DNA from 3 places in the Streptomyces sp. NPDC039424 genome. Region 1 is predicted to be linked to each of the others. Evidence: riboswitches for the same ligand, from Rfam matches in the RefSeq annotation. Region 1 holds a riboswitch; each other region holds the start of a gene.
What was found. A riboswitch is a leader RNA that binds a small molecule or an ion and turns the genes downstream of it on or off. The one in region 1 is predicted to bind cyclic di-AMP.
Positions count from the first base shown of each region.

Region 1 (5,136 bases):
TTCGGCTCGCTCTTGCTGAAGCGATTGACGGGATCTGACGCGGACCATTGTGGACCGCGGCACTGACAGCGCGGGCCAGGACCCGGCGCAGGCGGCCCGGCCGGGCACCGGGAGGCGCCGAGGTGCGGCGTCCGCGGCGGCGCTGCCCGCAGGCTACGCGATCCGCTGTGGGCGTACGTCCCGCGGGAACTTCGCCCGGGATCGGCAGGCTTGCATACAGTGGCAGGACCGGCAGGAAAACCGCGGTTTCTCACGACCGCCTCCGCGATCGAAGGGACGTACATGCCCATGGGTCACACGACCACGGCCGAGGCAGGCTCCGGGGGCCTGAAAGCGACCGAGCACCGGCTGGCCAACGGTCTGCGCGTGGTGCTCTCCGAGGACCACCTGACCCCCGTCGCGGCGGTCTGCCTCTGGTACGACGTCGGCTCCCGCCACGAAGTCAAGGGGCGTACCGGTCTGGCTCACCTCTTCGAGCACCTGATGTTCCAGGGCTCCGGGCAGGTGAAGGGCAACGGCCACTTCGAGCTGGTGCAGGGCGCCGGCGGCTCGCTCAACGGCACCACCAGCTTCGAGCGCACCAACTACTTCGAGACCATGCCCACCCACCAGCTGGAGCTCGCCCTCTGGCTGGAGGCCGACCGCATGGGCTCGCTGCTCGCCGCCCTGGACGACGAGTCCATGGAGAACCAGCGGGACGTCGTCAAGAACGAGCGCCGCCAGCGCTACGACAACGTCCCGTACGGCACCGCCTTCGAGCGGCTGACCGCCCTCGCCTACCCGGAGGGCCACCCCTACCACCACACGCCGATCGGCTCCATGGCGGACCTGGACGCGGCCACGCTGGAGGACGCGCGCGCGTTCTTCCGCACCTACTACGCGCCGAACAACGCCGTCCTGTCCGTGGTCGGCGACATCGACCCCGAGCAGACCCTCGCCTGGATCGAGAAGTACTTCGGCTCGATCCCGGCGCACGACGGCAAGCCCGCGCCGCGCGACGGTTCGCTGCCCGAGGTGATCGGCGAGCAGCTGCGCGAGGTCGTCGTCGAGGAGGTCCCGGCGCGTGCCCTGATGGCCGCCTACCGGCTCCCCCACGACGGCACGCGCGCGTGCGACGCCGCCGACCTGGCGCTGACCGTCCTCGGCGGCGGTGAGTCCTCCCGCCTGTACAACCGGCTGGTGCGACGCGACCGTACGGCGGTGGCGGCCGGGTTCGGGCTGCTGCGGCTGGCCGGGGCGCCCTCCCTGGGGTGGCTGGACGTGAAGACCTCCGGCGACGTCGAGGTGCCGGTCATCGAGACCGCGATCGACGAGGAGCTCGCCCGGTTCGCCGCGGAGGGCCCCACGGCCGAGGAAATGGAGCGCGCCCAGGCCCAGTTGGAGCGCGAGTGGCTGGACCGGCTCGGCACGGTCTCCGGCCGCGCCGACGAACTGTGCCGGTACGCGGTCCTGTTCGGCGACCCGCAGCTCGCCCTCACCGCCGTCCAGCGCGTCCTGGCGGTGACCCCCGAGGAGGTCCAGGAGGTCGCCAAGGCCCGCCTGCGCCCCGACAACCGCGCGGTGCTCGTCTACGAGCCGGTGTCCGCCGAGTCCGCCGAGCACACCGAGGACGCCGATCCCCCCGAAGACCCGGAGGCCGAGGCCACCGTGGAAGCCGGCGACGAGAACGAGGAGGCGGCCAAGTGAGCGAGCTCACCGCGATGGAGTTCCACCCGCAGCCCCGGGCGGGCGAGGCCAGGCCCTGGGCGTTCCCGGCCCCGGAGCGCGGCGCGCTCGACAACGGCCTGACCCTGCTGCGCTGCCACCGCCCCGGCCAGCAGGTCGTCGCCGTCGAGGTGCTCCTGGACGCCCCCCTGGACGCCGAACCGGCCGGTTTCGACGGCGTCGCCACGATCATGGCGCGCGCCTTCTCCGAGGGCACCGACAAGCACTCCGCCGAGGAGTTCGCCGCCGAACTGGAGCGCTGCGGCGCCACCCTCGACGCGCACGCCGACCACCCCGGGGTGCGCATCAGCCTGGAGGTCCCGGCCTCCCGGCTCGGCAAGGCCCTCGGCCTGCTCGCCGACGCCCTCAGGGCGCCGGCGTTCGCCGACAGCGAGGTCGAGCGGCTGGTGCGCAACCGCCTCGACGAGATCCCGCACGAGCTGGCCAACCCCTCCCGCCGCGCCGCCAAGGAGCTGTCCAGGCAGCTCTTCCCGGCGACCTCGCGGATGTCCCGGCCGCGCCAGGGCACCGAGGACACGGTCGCCAAGATCGACTCGGCGGCCGTACGCGCCTTCTACGAGCGGCACGTGCGGCCCGCCACCGCCACCGCCGTGGTGGTCGGCGACCTCACCGGCATCGACCTGGACGCGCTGCTCGGTGACACCCTGGGCGCCTGGAAGGGCTCCGCGGCCCAGCCCCGGCCGGTGCCGCCGGTGACCGCCGACGACACCGGACGCGTCGTCATCGTCGACCGCCCGGGCGCCGTCCAGACGCAGCTGCTCATCGGCCGGGTCGGCTCCGACCGGCACGACCGGGTGTGGCCCGCCCAGGTGCTCGGCACCTACTGCCTCGGCGGCACCCTCACCTCCCGCCTGGACCGCGTCCTGCGCGAGGAGAAGGGCTACACCTACGGCGTGCGCTCGTTCGGGCAGGTCCTCCGGTCCGGCCCCGAGGGCAACGGCGCCTCGATGCTCGCCATCAGCGGCTCCGTGGACACCCCGAACACCGGCCCGGCGCTGGGCGACCTGTGGGCGGTGCTGCGCACGCTGGCCGCGCAGGGCCTCACCGACGCCGAGCGCGACGTGGCCGTGCAGAACCTCGTCGGGGTGGCGCCGCTGAAGTACGAGACGGCGGCGGCCGTGGCGAGCACGCTGGCCGACCAGGTCGAGCAGTACCTGCCCGACGACTACCAGGCGACGCTGTACCAGCAGCTCGCCGCGACCGGCACGGTGGAGGCCACCGCGGCGGTCGTGAACGCCTTCCCGGTCGACCGTCTGGTGACGATCCTGGTCGGGGACGCGGCCCAGATCAAGGAGCCGGTCGAGGCCCTCGGCATCGGTGAAGTGTCCGTGGTGTCCGCCGAGTAGCGGCACGCGCGCGTGGGGCCCTGGTGACCGACGGGATCACCAGGGCCCCTCTGGTTTCCCATGTCCCCCTGCGGGATGTCCGAATTGGGGCAGAGGTTGCCCGTCTGCCCTGTGGGATGCACTACAAAAGCCGTGATCCGTTTGAGGATTGAAAGCCGTCCCGCTTAGCGTCATGCGGGCTGTCCGTCAGGCACCGCGCCGCATCCGCGGCACCGGGCAGTCATCGCCGAGTCCCCGTACGGCGCGAGCCAGGGGAGCCGGGGACCCACCGTCCCTGGGGTGAATCGGACGCCCGCGCGCCCAGCGAGGGGGTCCGTAGGAGACCTTCCTGCTCCGAACCCGTCAGCTAACCCGGTAGGCGAGAAGGAAGGAAAGGATCAGCCACTTCATGGCGTTCACCCGCGCCACCGGGAAGCACCGTCGTCCCAGCCGGATGCACCGCACCACCGCCCGTGCGGCGGGCGTCGCCGCCCTCGCCACCACCGGCGCCATCGGCACCCTCGCCGCCCCGGCGCTCGCCGCGGAGCCCGAGCCCGCGCCCGAGCAGACCGCCCTCACCCCGGTCATCACCATCAGCGAGTCGATCCCCGAGCACATCGACGCCCAGGCCGCCGCCCAGAAGGAGGCCGCCGAGCTGAAGGCGGCCGAGGAGGCCGCGCGCAAGAAGGCCGCCGAGCAGGCGAAGAAGGCGCGCGAGGCGGCGGTGGAGGCCAAGGCGCGGGCGGCCCGCGCGGCCGAGCGCGAGCGGCTGAACGCCTTCACGGCGCCGATCGCCGGCTCCTACGTCTCCACCGGCTACGAGGCCAGCAGTTCCCTGTGGTCCTCCGGCTCCCACACCGGTATCGACTTCCACGCCGCGAGCGGCACCACCGTGCACGCGGTCGGCTCCGGCACCGTGGTGTCCACCGGCTGGGGCGGGGCGTACGGCAACCAGATCGTGATCAAGATGGCCGACGGCATGTACACCCAGTACGGCCACCTGTCGTCGATCGGCGTCTCGGTGGGCCAGAAGGTCACCCCGGGCCAGCAGATCGGCCTGTCCGGCGCCACCGGCAACGTCACCGGGCCGCACCTGCACTTCGAGGCCCGCACCACCCCGGAGTACGGCTCCGACGTCGACCCCGTCTCCTACCTCCGCAAGCACGGCGTGAACGTCTGACGAAGCACCGCGCACCCGTAGGAAGCCCCGGCCGCGCGCCGGGGCTTTCGCGGTTTCGGATGTCCCGCTGTCCAAAAAATATCCATGGATTCCGGCCCGCCATCGGAAATTCCCGCTCATTGCAATAGAGTCACGGAACACACGTCCATCGTCGACGTTTCACGGGGATTAAGGCGGAGGTCGGTCATGCGTATTCCGGCGCACTCGGTTTGCACGGCGATCCGGGACGACATCGTCGCCGGTGTCTACGAGCGCGGCAGCCGCCTCACCGAGGAGCTTCTCGCGCGCCGCTACGGCGTCTCGCGCGTCCCCGTCCGCGAGGCCCTGCGCACCCTGGAGGCCGAGGGCTTCGTGGTGACCCGGCGGCACGCGGGCGCGTGCGTCGCCGAACCGACCGAGCAGGAGGCCGCCGACCTGCTGGAGATGCGCATGCTGATGGAGCCGCTCGGCGCCGCCCGGGCCGCCCAGCGGCGTACCGAGGCGCATCTCAAGGTGCTGCGGGGCCTGGTCAGGCTGGGCCAGGAGCGGGCCCGCCGGGGCAACAGCGAGGACCTGCGCTCCCTGGGCGGCTGGTTCCACGAGACGCTCGCGCAGGCCTCCGGCAGCCAGGCCCTGACCTCCGTGCTCACCCAGTTGCGGCACAAGATCGCTTGGATGTACGCGGTGGAGGCCCCCGCCAGCCCGGTGGAGTCCTGGGCCGAGCACGGCGCCATCGTGGACGCGGTGGCGCGCGGCGACGGCGAGCGCGCGCGGACGATCACGGCGCTGCACACGGAGCGCGCCACGGCCGCGCACCGGCTGCGCTTCACCGGCGGCGCGGACCGCCCGGAACGTGTGAGGACTTCGCAACACCCCGTAAACATGTCGGGCGTGCGGCATTAACACGGGCGCCGTATACAAAGAGGA
Region 1 is NZ_JBVKAI010000001.1:937,481-942,616, reverse strand. Features, by position in the region: gene ACZ7L0_RS04300 (M16 family metallopeptidase) at 283-1,686, shown strand; gene ACZ7L0_RS04295 (M16 family metallopeptidase) at 1,683-3,071, shown strand; cyclic di-AMP (ydaO/yuaA leader) riboswitch at 3,286-3,446, shown strand; gene ACZ7L0_RS04290 (M23 family metallopeptidase) at 3,460-4,230, shown strand; gene ACZ7L0_RS04285 (GntR family transcriptional regulator) at 4,417-5,112, shown strand.

Region 2 (5,136 bases), on a different contig from region 1:
GGGACCTTCATGGTGCCCGCGTTCGGCCTGCTGACCTGGCTGGTGATCTGGACGCGGCAGCGCGAGCTGCGGACCGTGCGCGAGGAGCTGCCGGCCTATGTCCTCGCCGGGTGGCTGGGTCCGGGCGAGCCGTTCGCGCTGGGCTCGATGCGGGCGCGGCGGCTGGCCCGCGACTACGCCCGCCACCACCTCGGCAGGCCCGCGGCACGCGCCGTGGAGCAGTACGAGGCCTATGCGACGTCCCTGGCGTTCCTGCGGCACCGGGGGCGGCGCGGGCGGGCGGGCGCCGACTTCGTCGTACGGGAGCAGGAGTTGCTGCACGAGCTGTGGAGCCGCCGGCAGGTGGCGCGGCCCGCGCTGGAGTACGCGGCGCGGACGTCGGCACCGGTGGTCCCGGCGCCCTGGCCGGTGTACGGGGTGCAGGGCGCGTACGGATACGGGTCCGGGTACGGGTATCCCTACGTCGCCCATCCGGCGTACAACCCGTACCGAACCTAGGCGTCGCGGGGCAGGCGGGACTTTGCGGACACGGCCTAGGGCCTGGTCCTACGCCGACGCCTCGGTGAGCCTCTTCAGCTCCTCCTGGGTGAGCTCCAGCTCCGCCACCCCGAGCAGGGCCGGCAGCTGGTCCACCGTGCGGGCCGAGGCGAGGGGGGCGGCGACCGTCGGCTGGGCGGCGAGCCAGGCGAGGGCCACGGTGGCGACCGGGACGGCGTGCGCGGCGGCGATCTCGTCCAGGGCGGCGAGGACCCGCCTGCCGCGCTCGGACTCCAGGTGCTTGGCGGCACCGGCCGCCCGGGTGCTGTCCACGGTCGTACCGGGGCGGTATTTGCCCGTGAGGAAGCCGGAGGCGAGGGAGAAGTAGGGGACGACCGCGAGGCCGGCGCGGGTGGCGACGTCGCGCAGGGGGCCCTCGTAGGTGTCGCGCGAGACGAGGTTGTAGTGCGGCTGGAGCGCCACGTACCGGGCGAAGCCCTCGCACTCGGAGAAGTCCAGGGACTCCTGGAGTCGCTCCGGCGTGATGTTGGAGGCGGCGATGTGCCGGACCTTGCCCGCCCGGACCAGCCCGTCGAGCGCCCCGATGATCTCCTCGACGGGGACTTCGGTCTTGTCGAAGTGGGTGTAGTACAGGTCGATGTGATCGGTGCCGAGGCGGCGCAGGGAGGCGTCGGCCGCGGCCCTGATGTTGTCGGCGGTCAGACCCGGGTACTTGGGGTGCTGGCTGACCTTGGTGGCGATGACGACGTCGGAGCGGTTGCCGCGGGCCTTCACCCAGTTGCCGATGATGGTCTCGGACTCGCCGCCCTCGTTGCCCTCGACCCACGCCGAGTAGGAGTCGGCGGTGTCGAGGAAGTTGCCGCCGGCCGCCGCGTAGGCGTCGAGGACGGCGAAGGACTGCGCCTGGTCGGCGGTCCAGCCGAAGACGTTGCCGCCGAGGGAGAGCGGGAAGACCTGGAGGTCGGAGGAGCCGAGTTTGCGGGGAGAAGTCATGCCTTGATTCAACGACCGAACCGGTGGCAGGCATTCCGCATACGGGGAAACCGGCAGCCCTGACGTCGGGGGGTTGTCGTCAAGGCCGCCAGGGACCGGAGGTGGGGGTCAGGGGGTGAGGCCCTTGCCGCGCAGCCACGCCATCGGGTCGATGCCGGTGGGCTGGCCGCCGGGGTGGACCTCGAGGTGGAGGTGCGGGCCGGTGACGTTGCCGGTGGCGCCGACGCGGCCGATGACCTCACCGGTGCCGACCTTCTGACCGGCCTTGACGTTGATCGAGGACTGGTGGCAGAACCACAGCTCGGTGCCGTCGTCGAGGGTGAGGATCGTGCGGTAGCCGTAGGAACCGGCCCAGCCCGCCTCGGTGATCGTGCCGCTGTGGACGGCCTTGATCAGCGTGCCGGTCGGCGCGGCGAAGTCGAGGCCGGTGTGGTACCCGGAGGACCACATGGCGCCGGCCTGGCCGAAGGTCGAGGTGATCGTGTACGAGGAGGTCGGCAGCGTGTACTGCTTGGCCAGCTTGGCGAGGCGGTCGGCCTCGGCCTGCTTCTCGGCGGCGTCCTCCGCCTTCTCCTTGGCGGCGGCGGCCTTGGCGGCGGCCTCCTTCTCCGCCTTGGCGGCCGCCTCGGCGGACTGCTTCTCGGCGGCGGCCATGGCGCGGGCGGTGGCCTTGCCGGCGACCTGGCTCTGCTGCAGCTCGGCCTGGGCCATGATCCGGCTGCGCAGTGCCTCGCCGGCGTCGGTGGTGCCCTCGTCGGTGCCGGCGGAGGCCACGCCGACGTGGGTCAGGGTGGCCGCCTCGGCCTTGGCGCCGCCGGCGTCGTCGCTCAGCAGGGAGCTGACGGACGCCATGTCGGGCAGGGAGATGGAGACCGGCGGCTTGCCGGTGTTGGCGCTGGCCATACCGCCCGCGCCGACGGCGGCTATGACACCGACGCCGAGGACGGTGGAGCTGCGGGCGAGTCCGCCGCCGCGCTGCTTGCTGACGCGGTGCCGGCCGCGTACCGGGGGGAGGGACTCCTCGGTGGGGTTCCACTCCTCCCAGGGGCCCTCGTCGGTGCGGTACTCGCCGTAGCCGAAGGTCTCGGTGCGCTGGCTCGGCACGAACGGGGCGGTGGGGGCAGGCCGGTTTGACGCCACGCGGGCGTGCTCCTTTCCTTCCGTATCGCCTACCGGGTTAGCTGACGGGTTCGGAGCGGGAAGGTCTCCTACGCGCGTATATCTCTCGTGGACTCAACGTGAGTTCACGATGGTGTACGCGTGATTCACCCCAAGGTGGTGGTTCCCCGGTTCCCTCGCGGGATTCGGCAGTGCGCACGGAGCCGTCTCGGGTGACGGCTGGGACGACCGCGCTGCGTTATCGAACGTTAATAGACCTACCTGTCAGTTTCCAAGCTGTTCCACTTGATCATTAACGTTTTCACAGGGGACCTTACCGGCCATCACCGGTGAAAACCGGGCGAGTTGACTGCTTCGCGCGCCAGGGGGCGGAGGCCGCCGGGGGAAAACACTCAGGGCCGGGATCCATGTACTGGATCCCGGCCCTGAGCCTTCAGTAGCGGGGACAGGATTTGAACCTGCGACCTCTGGGTTATGAGCCCAGCGAGCTACCGAGCTGCTCCACCCCGCGTCGTTGTGACTCCAGTGTACGCCATGCGCAGGACAGCTCGTACACGGGTTTTCGACCTGCGGTTTTCCGCCCGTGCCCGCACGTGCTCGCGGTCAGCTCGGCAGGTGCCGGTTCGGCTCCTTCGCCGCGGCCTCGTACTCCGGCAGGACGACCACGTCCACGCCGCCGGCCGCCAGCAGCCCGCTCCCGTCGGCCCCGGCGACGAACGTGTCCGGCTCCCGCCATGCCGTGACCACTCTGCGTACTCCCGCGTCGAGGATCAGCCGGGCGCACGGCGCGGGCCGGGAGGTCCGGCGGGCGCACGGTTCGAGGCTGCTGTACACCGTGGCGTCGGCCAGCCGGGGGTCGCCGGCCGGGATCTTGGCCAGCGCCGCCTCCTCCGCGTGGACCACGGGATCGCCCCCCTCCCGCGAGTGACCGCGCGCGAGCTCCGTCCCGTCGGCGGCCACCACCACCGCCCCCACGCTGAACGCCGTCTCGGAGGGCGGGCACAGCGCCGCCAGCTCGCAGGCGATCCGCAGCCAGTGGCGGTCGGCAGCGGCGGCCGCGGCGCCGGTGCCGGGCGCGGTGGGCTCGTAGCGCATCAGGACGACGTCCTCGATGCGCCGCGCCTCCAGCAGCCGCAGCCGTCCGGCCTGGTAGCCCCCGGGCCCGAAGAGGCGGGGCGCGGCCGGGTCGCCGACGAGCAGGGGGGCCAGGACCAGGTGCAGCTCGTCGGCCAGGCCCTGCCGCAGCAGCTGCGTGTGGATGGTTCCGCCGCCCTCGACCATCAGGCGCCGCACCCCGCGCACCGCGTACAGATGATCGAGTACGGCCGGCCAGTCGAGGTCGGCGCCCAGCGGGACGACGTCGGTCGCGAGGCGCCGTGCGCGGGCCCGCTCGGCGCCCTCGTCGGTCGTGTAGAGGACCTTCTCGCCGCCCGTGTGCCAGAAGTTCGCGTCCGGGTCCAGGTCGCCGGAGCCGCTGACGGTGACCTTGAGGGGGTACTCGGCCTGCCCTGCGGCGAGCCTGGCCGCCCGCCGCTCGGGCGAGTTGACCAGCAGCCGCGGATTGTCGGCGCGGATGGTGCCGGCGCCGACCAGGATCGCGTCCACGGACGCCCGTACCTCGTCGACCCGGTCGAAGTCGGCCGGGCTGGAGAGCAGCAGCCGGTCGGGGCCGGTGTCGTCGAGGTAGCCGTCGAGGGAGACGGCGGCGGACAGCAGGACGTACGGACGGGGCATCGACGCACTCTCTTCCGAGGACGGACGAAGGCGGGCAGAAGGCGGGCGGAAGGTGGACAGAAAGCCGCCAGGTGGCAGGCCGACGGACATGGCTCTTGGTTCAAGTTTGAAACAAACCTACACTGGCCGCATGACGACCCGCTGGCTCACCCCCGAGGAGCAGCGCGCCTGGCGCGCGTACGTGGCCGCGACGCATCTCCTGGAGGACGCGCTGGACCGGCAGCTCCAGCAGGACGCGGGCATGCCGCATCTTTACTACTCCATCCTGGCCACCCTGTCCGAGACACCGGAACACCGCCTGCGTATGACCGAACTCGCCGAGGCACTGAAGATCACCCGCAGCCGCCTGACCTACGCGGTGACCCGGCTGGAGAAGGACGGGCTGGTGCGCCGCGAGAGCTGCCGGTGGGACAAGCGGGGCAGTGTCGCCGCCCTCACCGACGAGGGGATGGCCGTACTGGAGCGTGCGGCGCCCGGCCATGTGGAGACCGTCCGGGCCTCGCTGTTCGACCACCTCGCGCCGGATCAGGTGGAACAGCTGGAGGAGATCTGCGAGGGGATCGTGCGGGCGCTCCAGGGGGACGGGGCGTCCCGGCCCGCGCCCGACGAGGTGCCGTGGCGCCGCCGCTCCTCGCCGCCCTGTTCGTGACCTTTCTCGGATTTCCCGTTGCTTCAAATTTCAAGCATGGAGTAGGGTTCCCGCCGAGGATCTGCTTCAAATCTGAAGCAGCATCCGGCCATGACCACCGGACCCGGAGAACCCGCATGCCCGACACCCCCGCCGCCACCCCG
Region 2 is NZ_JBVKAI010000005.1:19,585-24,720, forward strand. Features, by position in the region: gene ACZ7L0_RS14325 (PrsW family intramembrane metalloprotease) at 1-498, shown strand, start outside; gene ACZ7L0_RS14330 (aldo/keto reductase) at 547-1,491, opposite strand; gene ACZ7L0_RS14335 (M23 family metallopeptidase) at 1,600-2,631, opposite strand; cyclic di-AMP (ydaO/yuaA leader) riboswitch at 2,643-2,811, opposite strand; tRNA gene ACZ7L0_RS14340 (tRNA-Met) at 3,048-3,121, opposite strand; gene ACZ7L0_RS14345 (dihydrofolate reductase family protein) at 3,214-4,344, opposite strand; gene ACZ7L0_RS14350 (MarR family winged helix-turn-helix transcriptional regulator) at 4,475-4,993, shown strand; gene ACZ7L0_RS14355 (GTP cyclohydrolase II) at 5,110-5,136, shown strand, end outside.
Region 2: linked by a shared signal. The riboswitch ahead of ACZ7L0_RS14335 (M23 family metallopeptidase) and the one ahead of ACZ7L0_RS04290 (M23 family metallopeptidase) in region 1 are both predicted to bind cyclic di-AMP.

Region 3 (5,136 bases), on a different contig from region 1:
GTAGGGGACGGGGCGGGGGGACCGGCACGGGGGTGGCTAGCCCGCCCGGTGGACCACCGCGTCGCAGAGCTGGATGAGCGCGGCCTTGGCGTCGCACTCGCGCAGCGGGGCCAGCGCCGCCCGGGCGTCCTCCGCGTACCGCACGGTGTCGCGGCGAGCCTGCTCCAGCGCCGGGTGGGCGCGCAGGCCGGCCAGGGCCTCGGCGTGCCGGGCGTCGTCGGTGAGGTCGGAGTCGAGGAGGTCGCACAGGGCGATGTCCTCGGGCAGTCCCAGCCGTGCCGCCCGCTCCCTGAGGCGCAGCACGGGCAGGGTGGGGATGCCCTCGCGCAGGTCGGTCCCGGGGGTCTTGCCGGACTCGTGGGAGTCGGAGGCGATGTCCAGCACGTCGTCCGCGAGCTGGAAGGCGACGCCGAGCCGCTCGCCGTACTGGGTCAGCACGTCGACCACGGTCTCGTCGGCCCCGGACATCATCGCGCCGAAGCGGCAGGAGACCGCCACCAGCGAGCCGGTCTTGCCGCCGAGCACGTCCAGGTAGTGCTCGACCGGGTCCCGGCCGTCCTGCGGCCCGGCCGTCTCCAGGATCTGCCCGGTGACCAGCCGCTCGAACGCCACGGCCTGCACCCGTACGGCCTCGGGGCCGAGGTCGGCGAGGATCTGCGAGGCGCGGGCGAAGAGGAAGTCGCCGGTGAGGACGGCGACCGAGTTGCCCCAGCGGGTGTTCGCGCTCTCCACCCCGCGGCGCACGGCCGCCTCGTCCATGACGTCGTCGTGGTACAGCGTGGCGAGGTGGGTGAGCTCGACGACTACGGCCGAGGGCACGATCCCGGGCGCGTACGGGTCCCCGAACTGCGCCGCGAGCATCACGAGCAGCGGCCGGAACCGCTTCCCGCCCGCGCGTACGAGGTGCTGCGCGGCCTCGGTGATGAAGGGGACCTCACTCTTGGTGGCTTCGAGCAGGCCCTCCTCGACAGCCGCCAGTCCGGCCTGGACATCGGCTTCCAGAGCCTGGTCCCGCACGCTCAGCCCGAATGGCCCGACGACGGTCACGAGGGGTCTCCTGTCTGCTGGTGTCTGCTGGCGATTACGCGGTTTGTCGATAGGTCGCTGCCCTCACTCGAGTCAGCGTATCCGGTCAGCTTTCGATCACCGAGGGCGCCCACCGTTATGTTTTCGATCGGTCGATAAGGGTGGATATTTATCGACTTACCAGGAAGTACGACGCGACTGCGCCGCTTGGAGCAGCTCGACCCTCATCGACCCTCACCTGCACGCCCGATGCACTTACCCAATGCGGCGTCCCTCATGCCCTATTTGCCGCTATTGCTATTCCGTGAATTGGGTCACGTCACCGGTTCGGCGCATCCCACCGACCCGCCCGGTGTTCCACCTTTCACCACTGGCCAGTTGAGGCTTGGCAGACGCAAAGGATCAAGTGCCTCATACGCCCCAGAACAAGGTCAACTAGGACGAGGTATGCATCTGGCACTTGTTCCGGACATGTGCTCTCGCATACGTTCCGGTCCGCCGGGCGGAACGCCGAATCCTGCCGCCGCCCATCGCACCCACTCGACGAACTCATTCGCGTACGGCAGGAGCGGGGGAACCAGGTAAGTCGCCGGTCCGGACGGCATCCGTCGTCCCGGAACGGCTCGGGGTTAAGTCGTGTCGCCTTCGGGCGGCACGGCCGGGCACCTCCCAGCCCGCACCCGACAGCTCACCTCGCAGGCGACGGAGAGGAACTTCGCCATGTCTGCTGCCGCTCAGCACCGTGCCCCCTTCGCCCGCCTCGCTCGCAAGCTCGCCGCCGCCACCACCGGCGCCGCCGTGCTCGCCCTCCCGCTGATCGGCGCGACCAGCGCCTCCGCGGCCCCCACCACCGCCCCCACCGCGGCCACCGCCGGCGCGGTCACGTACTCGAACAACCTCGACGGCTGGATCCGCCAGTCCCTCGCGGTCATGGCCCAGAAGGGCATCCCGGGTACGTACTACGGCATCTACCGCAACGTGATCCGCGAGTCGTCGGGCAACCAGTACGCCATCAACCTCTGGGACTCCAACGCCGCCGCCGGCATCCCGTCCAAGGGCCTGCTGCAGGTCATCGACCCGACGTTCCGCGCCTACCACGTGGCCGGTACGTCGTGGAACATCTACGACCCGGTCGCGAACATCACGGCCGCCTGCAACTACGCCGCCCACCGCTACGGCTCGATCGACAACGTGTTCGGCGCGTACTGACCTGACCCGCAGGGCCCCTCAGGGCCCTGTCAGGGGAAGAGTCTTTCGAGGACGACGGCGATGCCGTCGTCCTCGTTCGATGTGGTGATCTCGTCGGCCACCGCCTTCAGTTCGGGGTGGGCGTTGGCCATCGCCACACCGTGGGCGGCCCAGTCGAACATCGGGATGTCGTTGGGCATGTCCCCGAAGGCGACGGCCCGTTCGGCGCTCAGCCCGAGATGCTCGGCGGCCAGCGCCAGCCCGGTCGCCTTGGTGACCCCGCACGGCTGGAGCTCGACGGTCCCGGGCCCCGACATGGTGACCGTCGCCAGCGACCCCACGACCGAACGGGCCGTGGCCGCCAACTCGTCGTCGGACAGGGCGTGATGGCGCAGCAGGACCTTGCTGATCGGCTCGCGCCACAGGTCGGCGCGCCGCTCGACCCGTACGGCGGGGAGCGTCGGGTGGGGCATCAGGTAGCCGGGCTCGATGAGCGTGAGCCCGTCCACACCGTCCTGGTCGACGGCCGCGTACACCTCCCCCACCTCGGCCTCGATCTTGCCGAGCGCGGTCTCCGCCAGCTCCCGGTCCAGGGTGATCGACCAGAGCAGGCGGTCGGCTCCGGCGTCGTACACCTGCGCGCCCTGGCCGCACACCGCGAGCCCCGTGCAACCGAGGTCGTCCAGCAGCGGCCGTACCCGGGGTGCCGGGCGCCCGGTCACCACGAGGTGCCGGGCCCCCGCTTCCCCGGCCCGCGCGAGGGCGGCGAGGGAGCGGTCGGAGAGGGTGTCGTCGCCGCGCAGGAGCGTTCCGTCGAGGTCGGTTGCGACGAGTGAATATGCGGGGGGTGCGGCCATGATCAGAGAATACGGACCCCGCGCCCCCACGACTCACCCCCGTTCTCAGCCCCAAGTGGTGCCCGCGGGCTCCTTGATGGTGGTGTGGGGGCGGTTGAACACGTTGGCGACCGAGACGGTGAGGACATCGAGCGGGCTGGTGGCTGGGGTGGCCCGGGCCTTCCTGGGTGTGGGCGGAGCCCGGGCAGGGTGGCTCAGTGGTGGGCCGCCGCCAGGTGTTTCGTCAGGCGGGGGGAGGCGAACCCGGTGCCGCAGACGAAGCGCATCACCGGGCCGTACGACGACGCCGCCGGAAGGCCGGTGAAGTACAGGCCGGGGATGGACGAGACGTATCCCGCGCCCAGGCGGGGCGTGCCCCGGCTGACGGCGAGCCGGGTGCGCAGTTCGTGGCCGAGGAAGTCCATGGCCGCGAGGTCCACGCGGTAGCCGGTGGCCGCGATCACATGGTCGGCGGGGAGCCGGATGGTGTGACCGGCGGGGGCGCGGACGGTGAGGACGGGGCTGCCGTCGCAGGCGTCCGCGCCGACCACCCGCTCGACCTCCGTCACCTCGACCTTGTCCTCGAAGCGGTCGCGCAGCCACCAGGCGCCGAGCGGGCCGAGGACGCGGCGGACCAGGTAGTGGCGGGTACGGGCCGGGAGGTAGCGGTAGGGGTGCGGGTAGTAGGTCAGCGCCCAGAGGGACCAGGCGCGGCCGAAGGGGGACTCGGGGCGCAGCCTCGGCTGGTGCCAGGGCGGGGCGCCGAAGGCGACCCGGCCGCGGCCCCGCGACACCACCCGCACCCGCGCGCCCGCCTCCGCCGCCAGGGCCGCCGTCTCCAGCGCGGACTGGCCGGCGCCGACGACGATCAGCTCCCTGCCGGAGAACCGGGTCAGGTCGTGGTGCTGGGAGCTGTGGGAGACCGGGCCGGTGGGGCTGGGGCCGTCCGGCGCCGCCGACGCCAGCTCTGCCGGGAGGTGGGCCAGCCCGGACAGGCCGGTGGCGACCACGACCGCGCGGGCGGTGAACGACTCCCCGGAGTCCAGCTTCAGTTCGAAGCCGCCGCCCGTGCCACGGTCCACGGAAACCACCCGCACCCGCTCCAGGTCGGGAAGCAGCTTCCGCTGGAACCACTCGCCGTAGGCGACGAAGGTCTCCACGGGGATGATGTCCTCGTCGGTCACCAGCCGGCGGATGCCCGCCGCGTCGCAGTAGTCGACGAGGGTGTGGCCGGGCTGCGGGCAGTCGATGTCGGAGGCCGCCGGGGTCGATTTGAGGAACATCCCGGCGGGCATGTGGTCGCGCCAGCTGACCATGGGATCGCCGAAGACGCGTACGGGGATGCCGCGCGCCCGCAGGTGGGCGGCGGTGGACAGGCCGAACGGCCCGGCGCCGATGACTGCAACCGGTTGAATCACGAAGTCCCTCCCCAGGACGTTTTCCGTCACTTCGTGGTGGTGAACCGTGCACCCGTCCGGACAGCCGCCCTCGGCGGGCTAGCTGCTCGAACCGGCGCTTCCGCCGCGGCGGTTGGTCCGCCACAGCTGATAGAGGTGCTTCGCGCCCGGTCGCACGAAGCGCGCGAGCATCGTGAGGAACGGCAGCGGGTCGTCACCCGCGAGCCAGGCCAGCTCCGTCCCGCTCGCCCGGGCCGGCGCGTGCGGCGTCGTGTAGCCGCTGCGGCGGTAGGCGAGGAGGGCGGGGAGGTCGATGTTCTCCACGATGTACCGATGGCCGGCCCGCTGTTCCCCCTCCGGAACGGAGCGGCCGGTCAGGTTCAGGTGCATGGCGCGTACGACGTCCACGCCCGAGTCGTTCTCGAAGAGCCGGAACTGGGCGCCCGTGCGCGGGTTGAAGTCGAGGAGCTTGTACTGCCCGTCGCGCCGGTCGAAGCGCAGGTCAAGGTCGATGATGCCGCTGAAGCCGATCTGTTTGATGAAACGCGCGGCGAGGTCCGCGAGTTCCGGGTTGTCGACGACGTACGCGTTCGCCGTCATGCCCGCGTGCGGCGGCCAGGAGCGCACCTTGACGCCGGTGAACATGGCGAGCGAGGTGGAGTCGGCGTCGAAGCAGGCGTGCACGATCC
Region 3 is NZ_JBVKAI010000019.1:8,250-13,385, forward strand. Features, by position in the region: gene ACZ7L0_RS34140 (polyprenyl synthetase family protein) at 37-1,047, opposite strand; cyclic di-AMP (ydaO/yuaA leader) riboswitch at 1,571-1,743, shown strand; gene ACZ7L0_RS34145 (transglycosylase SLT domain-containing protein) at 1,747-2,235, shown strand; gene ACZ7L0_RS34150 (HAD family hydrolase) at 2,265-3,071, opposite strand; gene ACZ7L0_RS34155 (NAD(P)-binding domain-containing protein) at 3,266-4,468, opposite strand; gene ACZ7L0_RS34160 (carboxylate--amine ligase) at 4,547-5,136, opposite strand, start outside.
Region 3: linked by a shared signal. The riboswitch ahead of ACZ7L0_RS34145 (transglycosylase SLT domain-containing protein) and the one ahead of ACZ7L0_RS04290 (M23 family metallopeptidase) in region 1 are both predicted to bind cyclic di-AMP.